DNA from 2 places in the Fretibacterium fastidiosum genome. Region 1 is predicted to be linked to the other one. Evidence: riboswitches for the same ligand, from Rfam matches in the RefSeq annotation. Region 1 holds a riboswitch; the other holds the start of a gene.
The links. Region 1 has a riboswitch for cobalamin ahead of ACK28C_RS05525 (sirohydrochlorin cobaltochelatase). Riboswitches for the same ligand answer to the same signal wherever they lie in the genome.
Positions count from the first base shown of each region.

Region 1 (7,524 bases):
TTTTTCAAGCGCACCCGTTATTGACGTTGACACCGACGGAGATGACGCCATCGGGGAACGATCGTCTGGTGAACGTCCGGGTCTCGAACGACGTGGCTGTGAAACCGGATTCGTGGTTCTGGTGGTTCTGTACGGTATGGAATGTCACGGGCACCATCAAACAGTATGGTTTGGTGTCCAGGTCCAACACCGGGAAGGCCACGTCCTTTTACGGAAAGAAGCCTGATGACGGCAAGAAACCTGGCGAGGGCAAGAAGGGCGGCTCGCTTGCACTGGACCTGGAGGGCCGGTGCAGGCGAACGATGCCGCAGCACCGCCTCCGGCGCTGCGTTTTGGGCTGACGGCCCGACTTTGCTATAATGAAGACAACATAGGCGACAGGAGGTCGGGGGATGCCTGAGAAGGACATCACGGAACGGCACCTTGAGTCCTACAATGACGTTTTTGCGGACATCGTGAACGTGCTGCTCTTCAACGGAGAGAGGCGGATTCTCCCCGACGACCTGCGTGATACGCAGGCGCGCACCCAGTACAAGGCGGACGGCAAACTCCGCGAGCAGGAACGGGACGTCTCCAAGCTGTGGGCTCCGGAAGGGATCGTCATCTCGCTGATCGGCTTTGAGAATCAAACCCGGATCGACAGGGACATGCCGCTTCGGGTGCTGGGATACGAGGGGGCGGATTACCGCAACCAGCTGTCTGAAAAAGGCGGCCTCTACCCCGTGGTGACGTTGGTCCTTTACTTTGGCGAAGAGCCCTGGACGGGGCCTCGGTCGCTCTATGAGAGGGTCCGGGTTCCCGATGAAATGAAGCCGTTTGTGAGTGATCACAGGGTGAATCTCTTCGAGATATCCTTTCTGACGGACGAGCAGGTGGAGCGTTTCACGAGCGACTTCAGGATAGTGGCGGACTACTTTGTGCAGATGAGGAGGAAGCGGGATTACGTTCCTTCCCGTCGGGTTGTCGAGCACGTGGACGGAGTGCTGAAGCTGTTGTCTGCACTGACGCGGGACCATCGATTTGAGGATGCGCAGAATCAATTCAGGGAGGGGGAGAGCGTTACCATGCTGAGCGTTTTGGATAAGGTGGAGGCCAGGGGCATACGTCTTGGCAGGACGGAGGGCATTCAGCTTGGAGAGGCGAGAGGCATAAAGCTTGGAGAGGCAAGGGGCATCGCCGCCACGGCGCGGCGGATGCTGGTGCGAGGCGTCCCGCTGGAGCAGGTCGTTGACTTCACCGGGCTATCCCTCGGCGAGGTGGAGGCACTGCGGCGGGGGATGGACAACTGATTGTTGGCCCCCTGCTTTGCCCGCGCTTCACGTTCCTGCGGGATTGGGCCCCGCGGGGATTTGACAGCGGTGGAGCAATGTGCTTAAATAGCCTTAAATAAGGCGTCGCAGGGCCAGGAAGCGGGTGCAAGACCCGCGCGGCCCCGCCACTGTGACCCGGACGAATCCGCAGGCAAGGCCCACTGAAGGGGAAACCCCTTCGGGAAGGGCGCGGACGAGGAGGAGGGGAAGTCAGGATATTGACCCTGCGCGAGGACCGATGGGCATTTGCGTGGGCAACCCTCCGGTGCTGCTGCAGGACGCAGACTGCGAACCGCATACGGCGAAGGAGGCCCGGCGCGATGCCGAGCCTCCTTTTTTCACGCCTTTTCACCAGGCTGTGCTCTACCCTGCGAGGGCAGGGGTATCCTTATCACGATGGAGGTATGTGTCATGAACAAGTTTGTCTGTGTAATGCTGGTCGCTGCGGCGCTGCTTTCTGCTTCCCCGGCATGGTCCGCCCACGGCGACGCGAAGCCCGACAAGATGGGGATCCTGGTGTCGTCCTTCGGCACGTCCATGCCGGAGGCCCGTCCCGCCATCGACAACCTGGTGGAGGCGGCGAAGAAGGCCTTCCCCGACGCGGAGGTCCGCCTCGCCTTCACGTCGAACATCATCCGCCGCAAGATCGCCCGCGAGCGCAACGAGGTCGTGCCGACGCCGGTTCAGGCGCTTGCCGCGATGAACGACGAGGGCTTCACCCACGTGTACGTCATGCCGACGCACATCATCCCCGGCGAGGAGTACGACGAGATGCAGAACGTCGTGGACGCCTTTGCGTCCCTGAAGGGCAAGTACGGCTTCAAGAAGATCGCCCTTGGAGCCCCCTGCCTGAACGGCGTGGAGGACTGCGACAAGATGGCCAAGCTCCTGATGACCCGCTTTGAGAAGCAGCTGAAGGACAAAGGGACGGCCATCGTCCTCATGGGGCACGGCACGCCGGAGCACATCGCCCACGCCATGTACAGCCAGCTGCAGTTCTCCCTCGACAAGGTCGCCTACGGTCGCTTCTTCCTCGGCACCGTGGAGGCCGAGCCCAAGGTGGAGGACGTCATCCGCGCGCTTAAGCGCCACAAGGACATCCGCAAGCTGGTGATCTCCCCGCTGATGATCGTGGCGGGCGACCACGCCAACAACGACCTGGCTGGCGCGGACGACGAGGAGTCCTGGCTGAACGTGCTGAAGAAGGCGGGCTACAAGGACGTCACACCCTACCTGGTTGGACTGGGTCAGGACGAGAACATCGCGAAGAGCTTCGTCGAGCGCATCCGCGAGATGATGTAGCGCGGGCGCGTTTCCTCGATGACTGAGATCGCGGCCTGCCGCAAGGCGCAGAGCCGCAGGGCCTGGGCCGTCGGCGGGGCGCTTCTCCTCGCTCTTGCCTGTGCGGTCGTGTGGCGCGTCACGCTGGGGGAGTGGGATATCCCGCTTCCCCGCGTGCTGTATCTGCTGTCCCCGCGCCTGCCGGAGGCGGAGGCCTCCCTGCCGGAGGCGCTCGTGATCCGCTCCGTGCGGCTGCCCCGCCTGTTTGCGGCGGTGGGGACGGGCGGATTGCTCAGCGTTTCCGGCGCGCTCCTGCAGGGCATCCTCGCGAACCCCCTGGCGGAGCCCTACACGCTGGGCATCGCCGCCGGGGCGGCCTTCGGCGGGGCGCTGGGGCTCCTGTTGGGCACCGCGGCAGTGATCCCCGCGGCCTTCGCGGGGGCCGTGGGGGCCCTGTGCCTCGTGGGGCTCATCGCCTGGCGGGCGGGCGGAGGGCAGTTGGTGCTGGCGGGCATCGTCGCCAACGCGGTGCTGTCCGCGGGAGTGACGTTCGTCAAGGCGGTGGCGGACGACAAGCTGGGCGCGATCGTCCTGTGGATGATGGGGAGCTTTTCGGGGGCCGGAGCCTCCGGCGGCGCGGCCGTGTGGGGCGCGGCGGCCCTGGTGCTGGCGTCGGGGCTCTTCTGTGCCCCCATGCTGGACGCCATGTCCCTGGGCTCCGGCCGGGGCGCGATGCTGGGCGTCAACGAGAGGCGCCTCCGGTGCCTTCTGCTCCTGGCGGCCTCCCTGGGCGCTGCGGCCTCGGTGAGCTTCTTCGGCATCATCGGCTTCGTGGGCCTCGTGGTGCCGCACCTGCTGCGGCTGGCCGTCGGCCCGGCGCACCGGCCGCTGATCCTGCTCTCCTTCCTGGCCGGAGGCTGCCTGCTGGCGGCGGCGGACGGCGTGGCTCAGGCCCTTGGGGAGCTGCCCGTCGGCGTGCTCACCGCGCTGATTGGCGGGCCCTTCTTCTGCTGGCTCCTGATCCGGCGGGGGCGGCGGTCATGAGCGCCGCCTGCTTTCGCCTCGCGGACCTGACCGCCGGCTACGGGGACCGGAGGGTCCTGCGGGGCCTCACCGCGGACCTGCCTTCGGGGCGGTTCACCGCGCTGATCGGCCCCAACGGCAGCGGCAAGAGCACGCTCCTGCGCACGATGGCCGGCCTCCTGCCCTACGGCGGCGGGTTGACGCTCCTGGGGCGCGAGGTGCGGGGCGTCTCCCGGCGGCAGTTCGGGCGGCTGGTGGGCGTCGTGCCGCAGCACTTTCGCCCGCTCTACCCCTTCTCCGTCTGGGAGGTCATCGGGATGGGGCGACTGCCCCACCGCGGGTTCCCCGCCCGACCCCTGAACGCGGAGGACGAGGCGCTCATCGAGGCTGCGGCGGAGCGCGTGGGGGTGCGCTCCCTCCTGTCGCGCGACGTGACGTCGCTGTCGGGCGGCGAAGCGCAGCGGGTGGTCCTGGCCTGCGCGCTGGTCCAGGACCCCCCCGTGCTGCTGCTGGACGAACCCACCTCGGCCCTGGACCCCCATCAGGCGGCTCGCGTCCTGGGCCTGCTGCGCGAGCTGGCGCGGGAGGGGCGGACGGTGGCCGCCGCGGTACACGACGTCAATGCAGCGCTTCCCTTCATCGACGACTACCTGGCCCTGAAGGAAGGGCGGTTCTGCTCTCAGGGGCCCGTCGAGGCCCTGGACGGGCGCGTCCTGGAGTCCCTCTACGGCGCGCCGTTTCTATCTTACCGATCAGAAAGGGGGGACGTGATGTGGCGCGCTCTCTGCGAGTGATGACACGGTCCCTGCTGTTCTTTTTCCTGATGTTAACCCTTGTTCTTTCCCCCGGCCTCGCTGCGCCTGCGCTGGCCCTTCGCGTCGTTTCGCTCTATCCGGGGCACTCGGACAACGCGGTGGCCCTCGGCGGGGCGGAGTCGCTGGTGGGGTTGTCGGAGAACGACGACGCGGACCTTCTCCCGAACCTCCCGCGCTTCTCCAAGCAGACGGGGGCTGAGGCCATCCTGGCGCTCTCGCCGGACGTCGTCCTGATGCGGGGCCTGACGCAGCGCGCGAACCCCGGCCTCGCGGACGTGCTGCAGCGGGCGGGCGTCCGGGTGGAGTCCATCGACCCACCCTCCTGGGACGGCTTTGCGGACTACCTGCGGACGTTGGCCGGCATCCTCGGCCTGGACCCCGAATCGGGCGTGGAGCGGCTTGAGGCGACCAGGGCGGCGATCCGGCAGGAGGCTGCTGCGAGGCGGGAGGCCGCCGGAGGGAGGGTGCCGCGCGTCTTCCTGGAGGCCACGGCGCGCGAGCTGCACACCTGCGCGCCGGGCTCCTGGGCGGCGCACCTCATCGAGCTGGCCGGGGGCGAGAACGCGGCGCGGGAGGCGGAACCCATTCGCGAGGGCAGCGCACTGGCCCCCTGGGGGCTTGAGCGGGTGCTGAAGCTCCTGGAGGATGGGCTGGACGTCTACCTCGTCCAGCAGGGCGCGATGAACGCCTCGACGCTGGAGGCGGTGCGGGCCCGGCGCTGGGCCGGAGCCCTGGAGCGCACCCGCCTGGCGGCCATGCCGGAAAACCTCCTGAGCCGGCCCTCCCTCCTGGGGCTGGAGCGGGGCGGACGGCTCCTGATGGACGTCCTCTACGGGGAAGCGGCCCGATGAAGCTCATCGTCGTCGGCGTCGGCCCCGGAGGCGTGGACCACGTGACGGTGGGGGCGCTGGGGGCCGTTCAGGAAGCGGACCTGGTGCTGGTGCCCCGCTCAGGGGCCGGAAGGCCCGGCGTGGCGGAAGGGGCGCTGGCGGAGCGGCTGGGGGGCGCCTTTGACCCCGTGCCGATCGTCTTTCCCATGGTCTACGACGCGGCGCGGCGCGACGCGGAGCTGCGGGCCCAGCTGGAGGGGCTTCGGCCCCGTTGGCAGGGCGCCCGAACCGTTGCCCTGCCCGTGATCGGGGACTCCGCGCTCTACGCCACGGGGGCCTACCTGTACGGCGTCTGGCGGGAACTCGTGCCGGACCTGGAGTTGCAGCTGGTCCCCGGCGTCTCGGCTCACTCGCTGGCCGCGTCCTGCGCTCGGCGCTTCCTGGCGCTGGGCGAGGAGGTCCTCTGCGTCGTCCCTGGCACGGCGGAGCCCTCCAGGATCGAGGCGGCGCTCAGGGCTGCGGACGCCGCGGCGCTCTACAAGCCGAGCGCCCTGGGGGAGGAGCTGGCCGGCCTGGTGGCGCGGTCCGGCCCGTGGCGCGAGACGATCCGGGTGGATCGGGCGGGGTTGCCGGAGGAGTGCGTCCTCTGCGGCGCCGAGGCCGTCGCCCCGGCGAAGGAGTACCTGTCGGTGCTGCTGCTCTGGAGGCTCCGGGCGGCGGAATGAACCTGGCGGGGCTCCTCGAGGGCGAGGTGTGGCTGACGGCGGACATCCTGCTGGGGCTCGCCATCGGCGGAGCCGTGCTGCGCTGGGGGCTGGCGGACCGGCTGATGGCGCGCCTCACGCCCTGGCTGCGGCGGCACGGGATCGGGCCGCTGGTGGGCCTGTCCCTCACCGTCAGCCTCGGCTCGTCCAGGGCGGGCGCGGCCATCCTGGCCTCCGCACTGGACGAGGGGCGGCTGGACCGAAGGGCGGCGCTTTGGGGCACGCTCGCCCTGGCATTCCCCGCCTACCTGCGGCGCTGGCCGGCGACGTTCGCGCTCTGCGCCTCCATGGCGGGGGGCGCGGGCGCCGTCTTTGCGGTCGTGCTCCTCCTGCGGAGCGCGGCCCGTTTTGCGCTGGCCCTGGTCCTCCTGCGCCGGGGCGGGGGCTGCGAGGCGGGGCCGGACGAGGAGACGGCGGGGGGGGGGGCGGCGCGGCGCGAGGGCCTGTTGAAGGGCCTTCACGCCAAGCTCCTGCGGACGCTGCCCCTGGCCTGGGCGCTCTTCGCCGCGGCCTACGCGCTGGTCCCCTGGCTGGAGGGCGCGTTCCAGCGCTGGTTCATGGGGGGGACGTTCCTGCCGCTTGCGGGCTGGGCCGTCGCGGCGGCGTCCATCGCCCACGTCTCCGCGGCGCTGTCGCTGGCGGGGGGTGGCCTGGCGGCGGGGGACCTGAGCCCGGCGCAGGCCGTCTTCGCGCTCCTTCTGGGCAACGGGCTGGGGATCCTCACCCGCGCCGTGCGGCAGAACGCGGGGTACTACTTCGGGCTCTTCCCGCCGGACCTGGCGCGGTCGATGCTGTTCTGGAACGTGGGGACGATGCTGCCGCTCGTGCTGTTGAGCCTTCTCCTGGCCGCTCTGCCGCTCGGATGATCGTCCTGTGGTGCGGGGGCCCATCGGGCGGGGCTGGGGGCCTGCGGGTTATGAGGGATTGGGAGAAGGGGGAACGATGGCATGAGGCCTGAGGAGATCGAACGCGCCAGCATGGAGATCATCGCGCGCGAGATGGGGGAATGGCGCGGAGCGGCGGAGGAGCTGCCCGTGGTGAAGCGCGTCGTCCACGCGACGGCGGACTTCGACTTCGTGAGGACGCTCGCGTTCTCGCGAGGCGCGGTGACCCTGGGGCGCGAGGCCCTGCGGCGCGGCGTCGCGGTGGTGACGGACACGGCCATGGCCGCGGCGGGGGTCAGCAAGCCCTCGGCCGCCCGCTGGGGCGTGGAGGTGGTCTGCCGCATGGCGGACCCGGAGGTGGGGGAGGAGGCCCGGCGCCGGGGCGTCACGCGCGCCGTCGTCTGCATGGAGCGTGCCGTCGAGGCGACGCCCGACGCGGTGTTCGCCATCGGCAACGCGCCGACGGCCCTGATGCGCCTGTGCGAGCTCATCCGTGAGGGCCGCGCGCGCCCGTCGCTGGTGGTGGGCGTTCCGGTGGGCTTCGTGAACGTCGTGGAGTCCAAGGAGGTCCTGGCCGCGACGGACGTGCCGCAGATCGTGGCCATGGGGCGCAAGGG
Region 1 covers NZ_OZ209244.1:1,291,468-1,298,991, forward strand. The annotation lists gene ACK28C_RS05515 (hypothetical protein) at 21-341, shown strand; gene ACK28C_RS05520 (Rpn family recombination-promoting nuclease/putative transposase) at 393-1,289, shown strand; cobalamin riboswitch at 1,373-1,552, shown strand; gene ACK28C_RS05525 (sirohydrochlorin cobaltochelatase) at 1,722-2,612, shown strand; gene ACK28C_RS05530 (FecCD family ABC transporter permease) at 2,631-3,635, shown strand; gene ACK28C_RS05535 (ABC transporter ATP-binding protein) at 3,632-4,408, shown strand; gene ACK28C_RS05540 (ABC transporter substrate-binding protein) at 4,438-5,280, shown strand; gene ACK28C_RS05545 (precorrin-2 C(20)-methyltransferase) at 5,277-5,984, shown strand; gene ACK28C_RS05550 (hypothetical protein) at 5,981-6,889, shown strand; gene ACK28C_RS05555 (precorrin-8X methylmutase) at 6,971-7,524, shown strand, end outside.

Region 2 (7,524 bases), 1.2 Mb from region 1:
CCTTCGCCCCGGCGGGGCAAGACAACCCGTCCAGGCGGCGGGCCGTGTGAAGGACGGCGAGGAACAGCACCGTCAGGAGCACTTCTCCCATGGTGACCAGAAAATAGATTTCCCCCAATCCGATGGCCACCATCATGGACCTGCCCGTAAACGCGCGAAGCGTTGCCCCGGCTGACAATACTGCGTACACGAAGGCCTCCCAGCAGGCGTAGGCCATAAGGATTTTTGGCGAAGCCAAAGGGCGCAGACTGTAGAGGAAGGCAGCACAGGGTAGGATGCAGGGCAGAAGTCGAACGCCCGTCCGGCCGAGGCTGTCGTAGAGCGTCATCGACAGGATCGCGCTCAAAAGGCCGCCCGCGCCGAAGAACTCGTTGAGGCAGAAAAGGATCATGCCCGCCAGGAGCAGCCGGCTGAGCCTCTTTCTGAGTTTCAAGGCCTCCGAACGTTCGTCGTTCGTATCCGGCTCGATTTTCTCGACACCAAACCGCACCGGCCGCGGTGAACGCACGTCCAGCCACGCGAACAGGAACGCGGCGATGATGGAGGCGTAGCCCATGATATCGCAGACCTGAAACGCCAGGATCGTGGGGGACTGCAGCTCCCTGTGCCCCATGTGCCACAGGGCGGGGGTGTCGGAGAGGAGGTACAGGGCCCCCGCCGCGCTGGCGCAGAGGAGGGGCCAGGCGCGTCGGCTTCGGCGCAGCGCCAGGTACCCGCCGGCAAGGAGGGGAAGCCACAGGATCTGATGAATCCACCAATACGGCGAGGACAACAGCTGAAACGCCTTCCGCAGAGCTTCGGGGTTCGCGTTGGCGAGGAAGGTCGAGTGGAGGTAAAGCCCCCGATCCAGGAGTCCGTAGAGGCCCGCTCCGGCGCTCAGCGCCAGGGCCGCCCGGCGGTCCCGCCTGAGGTGCAGGAGGAGGGCGATTGCAGCCGCTGCAGCCAGGACGAGCACCGGCCAGGTTTCCTTCCTCCATGAGGTGGGGCTTGCATTGCCCCACAGGACGATCCTCAGGAGGGCGTCGCTCAGCGCGTAGCCGAACGAAAGTCCCCACGCCCAGAGCCCCCACAGGCTGACGCGGCCCCGGTCCTTTTGCGCATCCCACGCTTCGCTCACCGTCGCTCACTCCTTATAATTTTGGATGGATTCGTCGTGTGCGGCACGGACCGGCTGTCCGCGACGCCAGACAGGTCGATCAATATATTATCATGACGGTGGCGTGGAGACACGTTAAGGCGAGCATCGATATCCGAGCGTAGTATAATGACACGGGGTGGGGGTGTCATGCCAATGCGGAGGTCCTGAGCGAGGAAAGTGGGGGCTTTTAGATGACGATCATGCCGGAGCGCACGCCGGGTGCGGCGGCGTTGAACGAGGAGAAGCGGGCGGCGCTCAAGGCGCTGAAGACGGTGAGGGGACAGGTGGAGGGCATCATAAGGATGATCGAGGAGGGGCGCTACTGCGTGGACATATCCAACCAGCTCCTGGCCTCGTCCGCGCTCCTGAGGCGCGCGAACGTCCTGGTGCTGCGGCAGCACATGCACCACTGCGTGCGGGATGCCGTCGAGCACGGCGACGTCGACGCGAAGCTGGACGAGATATCGGACCTCCTCGCGAAGATCATAGGCCGCTGAAGCCCGTTTGACAAAGGGGACGGGCCGTGCTATCGTTCAATAGACCCCCACGGGGAGGGGGTGTTATGGACGTCCTGAGCCTCATCTCCGGGCGTCCGGACGGTGAGTTGCAATAGGTTCTCGAGGAGGGATCCCGATGAAGAGGGAATCGTACGACGTTACGGGCATGAGCTGTGCGGCCTGCTCTGCCCGCGTGGAGAAGAGCGTGGCGGCGCTGCCGGGCGTCGAAGAGGTTGCCGTCAACCTGTTGAAGAACGGCATGACCGTCCGCTACGACGAGGGGGTGCTTTCCTCCGCCGACGTCGTGGCCGCGGTGGTGAAGGCGGGGTACGGGGCCAGCCTCCGCGGCGGCGCGGGGGAGAGGAGAGAGGCGCGCGGGCCAGCGCAGGACGTCGCCCTCCAGGAGTACCTGGGGCTCAGGACGCGCCTCGTGGCCTCGCTCGTCTTCGCCCTCCCGCTGTCCTACCTGTCCATGGGGCGCATGATGGGCTGGCCCATGCCGTCCTGTTTCCTGGGCGTGGAGAACGCGCTGGTCTTTGCCCTGACGCTCCTTCTGTTGGCTTTGCCGGTGGCCTTCATCAACTTCAAGTTCTTTCGAGTGGGCTTCGGCGCGCTGGCCCACGGCTCCCCGAACATGGACTCCCTGATCGCCCTCGGCAGCAGCGCGGCCCTGGTGTACGGCGTGTACGCCATCTATCGCATGGCCTGGGCCGCGGGACGCGGGGACGCGGCGACGGTCTCCCGCTTCTCCATGGACCTCTACATCGAGTCGGCCGGGATGATCCTGACCCTCATCACGCTCGGCAAGTTCTTCGAAGCGCGGGCCAAACGCCGAACGTCGGACGCCATCACGCGCCTGATGGACCTGGCTCCCCGGACGGCGGTGGTGGAGCGGGACGGGGCGGAGGTGGAGATCCCGATCGAGGAGCTGGAGAGGGGGGAGATCGCCGTCGTCAAGTCCGGACAGGCCATCCCCGCGGACGGCGTGCTGACGGAGGGCGCCGCCGCGGTGGACGAGTCCGCGATCACGGGCGAGAGCATCCCTGTGGACAAGGTCCCCGGAGACCGCCTGGTCGGCGCGACGACGGTGCGCGGCGGCTGGCTGAAGATGCGGGTCACGGGTGTCGGCGAGGAGACGACCCTGGCGCAGATCGTCCGCCTGGTGGACGAGGCCACGAGCTCCAAAGCCCCCATCGCCAAGATGGCGGATCGGGTCAGCGGCGTCTTCGTGCCCATCGTGATCGCCATCGCCCTTGCGACGGGCGCGATATGGCTCCTGGCGGGACGCGGCGTGGAGTTCGCCCTCTCCATGGCCATCTCCGTGCTGGTGATCTCCTGTCCCTGCGCGCTGGGGCTGGCGACGCCCACGGCCGTCATGGTGGGCACGGGGCGGGGCGCGGCCAGCGGCATCCTCATCAAGTCGGCCGAGGCCCTCGAGCGGCTCCACGACATCGACACGGTGGTGCTGGACAAGACGGGCACCATCACTCAGGGGACGCCGGTCGTGACGGACGTCCTGTGTCCCGCGATGGATCAGCGGGAGTTCCTGAGGGCTGCCGCGTCCCTTGAGAGCCGATCGGAGCATCCCCTGGCCGCTGCCGTCACCGCGCGGGCGGAGGCGGAGGGCTTGGAGCTCCTGTCCGTGGAGGACTTTGCCCAGGAGGCCGGAGCGGGGGTCCGCGGTGTCGTGGGAGGGCGCGAGTGGCGCGCGGGGAACCGCAGGGTCCTGGAGGCGGCGGGCCTTTACGACGAGCGCGCGAAGGAGCTGGAGCAGAAGCTGGCGGACGAGGGAAGCACCCCGATGTTCTTCGTGACGGAGGGGCGGCTGGCGGGGGTGATCGCGGCGGCGGACGTCGTGAAGCCCACCAGCCGTCAGGCCGTAGGCGAGCTGCGCCGCATGGGGCTCCGGGTCGCGATGCTGACGGGGGACAACCGGCGCACGGCCTGCGCCATTCAGCGTCAGGTGGGGCTGGACGAGGTCACGGCGGAGGTGCTGCCCCAGGATAAGGAGGGGGAGGTGCGCCGCCTGCAGGAGGCGGGGCGGAAGGTGGCCATGGTGGGGGACGGCATCAACGACGCTCCGGCCCTGGCCAGGGCCGACGTGGGCATCGCCATCGGGGCGGGCACGGACGTGGCCATCGAGTCCGCGGACCTGGTGCTGATGCGCAGCAGCCTGATGGACGTGGCGGGGGCCATCCAGCTCGGCCACGCCGTCATCCGCAACATAAAGCAGAACCTGTTCTGGGCGCTGTTCTACAACGCCCTCTGCATCCCCGTCGCGGCGGGCGTGCTCTACCCCCTGTGGGAGGTGAAGCTCAGCCCCATGCTGGGGGCGCTGGCCATGAGCTTCAGCTCCGTGTTCGTGGTGTCCAACGCGCTGCGCCTGCGCCGCTTCAGGCCGAGTTACGCCTCGGCGGACCCGATCGTGGAAGCGTCGGGCGCCGCGGAGGGAGACGAGGGTAAGGGGGTGATGAAGGTGAAGAAGCTGCTGCATGTGGAGGGCATGATGTGCCAGAACTGCGTGAAGCACGTCAGGACTGCGCTGTCGCAGGTGTCCGGCGTGTCCGGCGTGGAGGTCAGCCTTGAGGACCGGACGGCGCTCGTGACCCTTTCCGGGGACGTGGCGGACGCGGTCCTGACGAAGGCCGTCACGGACGCGGGCTACGAGGTGAAGTCCGTCGAAGCCGCGTAGGGCGGAGCCCTGCGGGTTGATGCAGGGGCCGGGGCCTGAGGGTTCCGGCCCTTTTTGAGTGCCTCAATCCATGGGTAAGAAAAGAAACGGCGATTGTTCAACATCGATACAAAAGCGTCCTTCGTTTCTGAAATTCTTTGGTCTGTTCGCCTAAAAAATTTGACAAACTCCACCCGGTTGAGTTAAACTGGGGGCCAAGTCACGAAGTGCGTTCTTTTTCACCGTTTCACTCGTGAGCTCCTTAGGGGGTTCGCACTTGATTGTCGATACCTGCGTTTGATGGACGGGAAGCCCGGTGAAAATCCGGCGCGGGACCCGCCACTGTGTGCCGGACGAGGTCGCGCAACCACTGGGTTCCGTTTTCCGGGAAGGGCGATTCGAGGATGAAGGCGAGTCAGGAGACCGGTCATTCGCGGGGAGAGGGATAGCCTTACGAGGATCTGAGGCTGTCCGTAAAATGGGTCTGTGCCCATTTTACGGACAGCCTTTTTTTGCGTTTCGAGTTCGAGCGATGTCGGGCAGTACGCTGGGGGGCTTATGGGAGGAGGTGTATCGCATCCGAGAGATTAAGTGCGCTGCGGTTGAGGCAGGGGACCCGTAAGGGCGATTGAGCTTGGAGATGGAAAGAGGGAAGACTATGGACAAGAATATTGATGCCGCCGGGAATTTCGATAACCTTCAGACCGTTGAGGAAGAATTTTTGGGGGAGCCCGGAGGAGGGAAGAAGGAGCCCGGAAGCCGGACTCCGCGGAAGGCCAACCTTATCGAGGCGCTGTTTACCTTCGGCTTTCTCATCGTCGTGATGTCGGTGAGCATTATCAAGTTCAAACTGGACCCGCATATCCCCATGTTCGTCGGCGTCATCGCGGCCGCGGTTATGGGACTGTGGTTGGGCTACAAGTGGGAGTCCCTCGAAAACGCGATGATCAAGGGGATATCTCAGGCCATGCAGTCGATCATCATCCTGGCCATCATCGGTATGCTCATCGGCGTATGGATCGTGTCGGGCGTCGTCCCCTCGATGATCCTTTACGGGCTGAAGCTGCTGTCCCCTCAACTCTTCCTGCCGGCGGCGGTCCTGATCTGCTCCATCACGTCCCTGGCGACGGGGACCTCGTGGGGGACCGCGGGGACCATGGGGGTCGCGCTCATGGGGATCGCCGTCGGGCTCGAGATCCCGCTTCCCCTGGCGGCGGGCGCAGTGATCTCCGGGGCGTACTTCGGCGACAAGATGTCCCCGCTCTCCGACACCACGAACCTGGCCCCCGCGATGGCGGGGACGGATGTCTTCACTCACGTGAAGGCGATGATCCCCACCACGGTGGTGGCCTACCTCGCCGCTCTGGGGCTGTTCGCCTATATGGGCATGGGCTATGGGGGCACCGAGACCAGCCTGGAGAGCATCAAGCTCATTCAGGACGGAATCCTGTCCCAGTTCAAGGTCAGTCCCGTCCTCCTGATCCCGCCGGCGCTGGTCATCGTCCTGGTGGCGATGAAGATGCCTGCCATACCGGGTATCGTCATCGGGCTTCTGACCGCCGCGTTCCTGGCCCCCATCTATCAGGGGGCTTCCCTTGGAGATATCCTGAAGTGCGCGCATTACGGGTACGTCAGCGAGACCGGCGTTGAGGTCATCGACACGCTCTTCACCAAGGGCGGGCTGGAGGGGATGCTCTTCTCGATCTCCCTGACGATCATCGCCATGATGTTCGGTGGGATCATGGAGGAGACGGGCCAGCTGGAGACGATAGTGAACGCCGTCCTGTTCCGGCTGAAGAGCTATGCGGGCCTCATCGTCTCCACGGAGGTGACCTGCCTGTTCAGCAACATCACCATGCCGGAGCAGTACATCTCCATCGTGATACCGGGCCGCATGTACGCTCAATCCTACCGGGAACGAGGACTGCACCCGTCCCAGCTCTCCAGCACTCTGGAGGGCATGGGCACCGTCTCGGGCGCCCTGATCCCGTGGAACACCTGCGGCGCCTTTATGAGCAATGCCCTGGGCGTGCCGACGGCCCTTTATTTCAAGTACTGCTTCTTCAACCTGTTCATGCCCCTCGTCGTGGCCGTGTTCGCCTTCTTGAAGTTTAACGTCCGCTACATGACGGAGGAGGAGAAGGCTCAGCTGGCGGAAACGGGGCGCTGCTGAGGGCGCGTTTTCCCCCATCCTGCGGGATAGGGACTGAAGTTCAGAGGATCGTATTTCCCGCTGCGCGTGAAGCCGGGCCTCGCTCAGCCCGGCGCCCTGTGCGGATAGGGTTTTTGTGTGGCTGCGTGTATTTTTGTTTGTGGTTTTATAATCAATTTGAGTTAAATTTGTAGTGAGGAGGCGTTTTCATGAGGGATATCCGTGTGATGATATGGGGATTTGGCGCGATGGGGAGCGGGATCGCGCGAATGCTTCTGAAGAAGACGGGCGTTGAGATTGTGGGGGTTGTGGTGGGGCGCAAGCACCTCCACGGAACGGACGTCTACCAGTACCTGGGGGAGGAGCGGGGGAGCCGTCCGGAGCTTTTGTTCGGCGGCACGGAGCTCATCCGAAACGGCGCGTGCGACGTGGTGCTGTTGGGGACGGACTCCTTCACCAGGAGCGCGTTCGAGAAGGTCAAGCTCTGCGTGGAGCACGGCCTGAACGTCATCACGACGGCGGAGGAGATGGCCTGGCCGTGGGCTCAGGAGCCGGAGCTGTCGCTCGAGATCGACCGTCTGGCGCGCCAGCACGGGGTGACGGTCTTTGGGACGGGGATCAACCCTGGTTTTGTGCTGGACCTGCTGATCCTGGCCATCACGGGGACCTGCGAGGACGTGAAGTCCATCGAGGCGGCGCGCATCAACGACCTCTCGCCCTTCGGCGGGGCGGTGATGCACGAGCAGGGCGTGGGGATCACGCCGGAAGAGTTCAAGAGGCGCCTTGCGGCCAACGACCTGGCGGGGCACGTGGGCTTTCCGGAGTCCATCTCGGCCATCGCCGCGGGCCTGGGCGTCGAGATCACCAAGATCGAGCAGACGAAGGACCCCATCATCTCGAAGGTACACCGCGAGACGCCCTACGCCAAGGTCGAGCCGGGGAACCTGGCGGGCATCCGTCAGCAGGGCTGGGGGAGGACGGCCGACGGCCGGGCGTTCATCCACCTGGACCACCCGCAGCAGGTTCGTCCGGAGGCCGAGGGCATCGAGACGGGGGACTACATCAC
Region 2 covers NZ_OZ209244.1:136,543-144,066, reverse strand. The annotation lists gene ACK28C_RS00625 (hypothetical protein) at 1-1,117, opposite strand, end outside; gene ACK28C_RS00620 (metal-sensing transcriptional repressor) at 1,330-1,635, shown strand; gene ACK28C_RS00615 (heavy metal translocating P-type ATPase) at 1,772-4,327, shown strand; cobalamin riboswitch at 4,575-4,753, shown strand; gene nhaC (Na+/H+ antiporter NhaC) at 4,965-6,479, shown strand; gene ord (2,4-diaminopentanoate dehydrogenase) at 6,668-7,524, shown strand, end outside.
Region 2: linked by a shared signal. The riboswitch ahead of nhaC (Na+/H+ antiporter NhaC) and the one ahead of ACK28C_RS05525 (sirohydrochlorin cobaltochelatase) in region 1 are both predicted to bind cobalamin.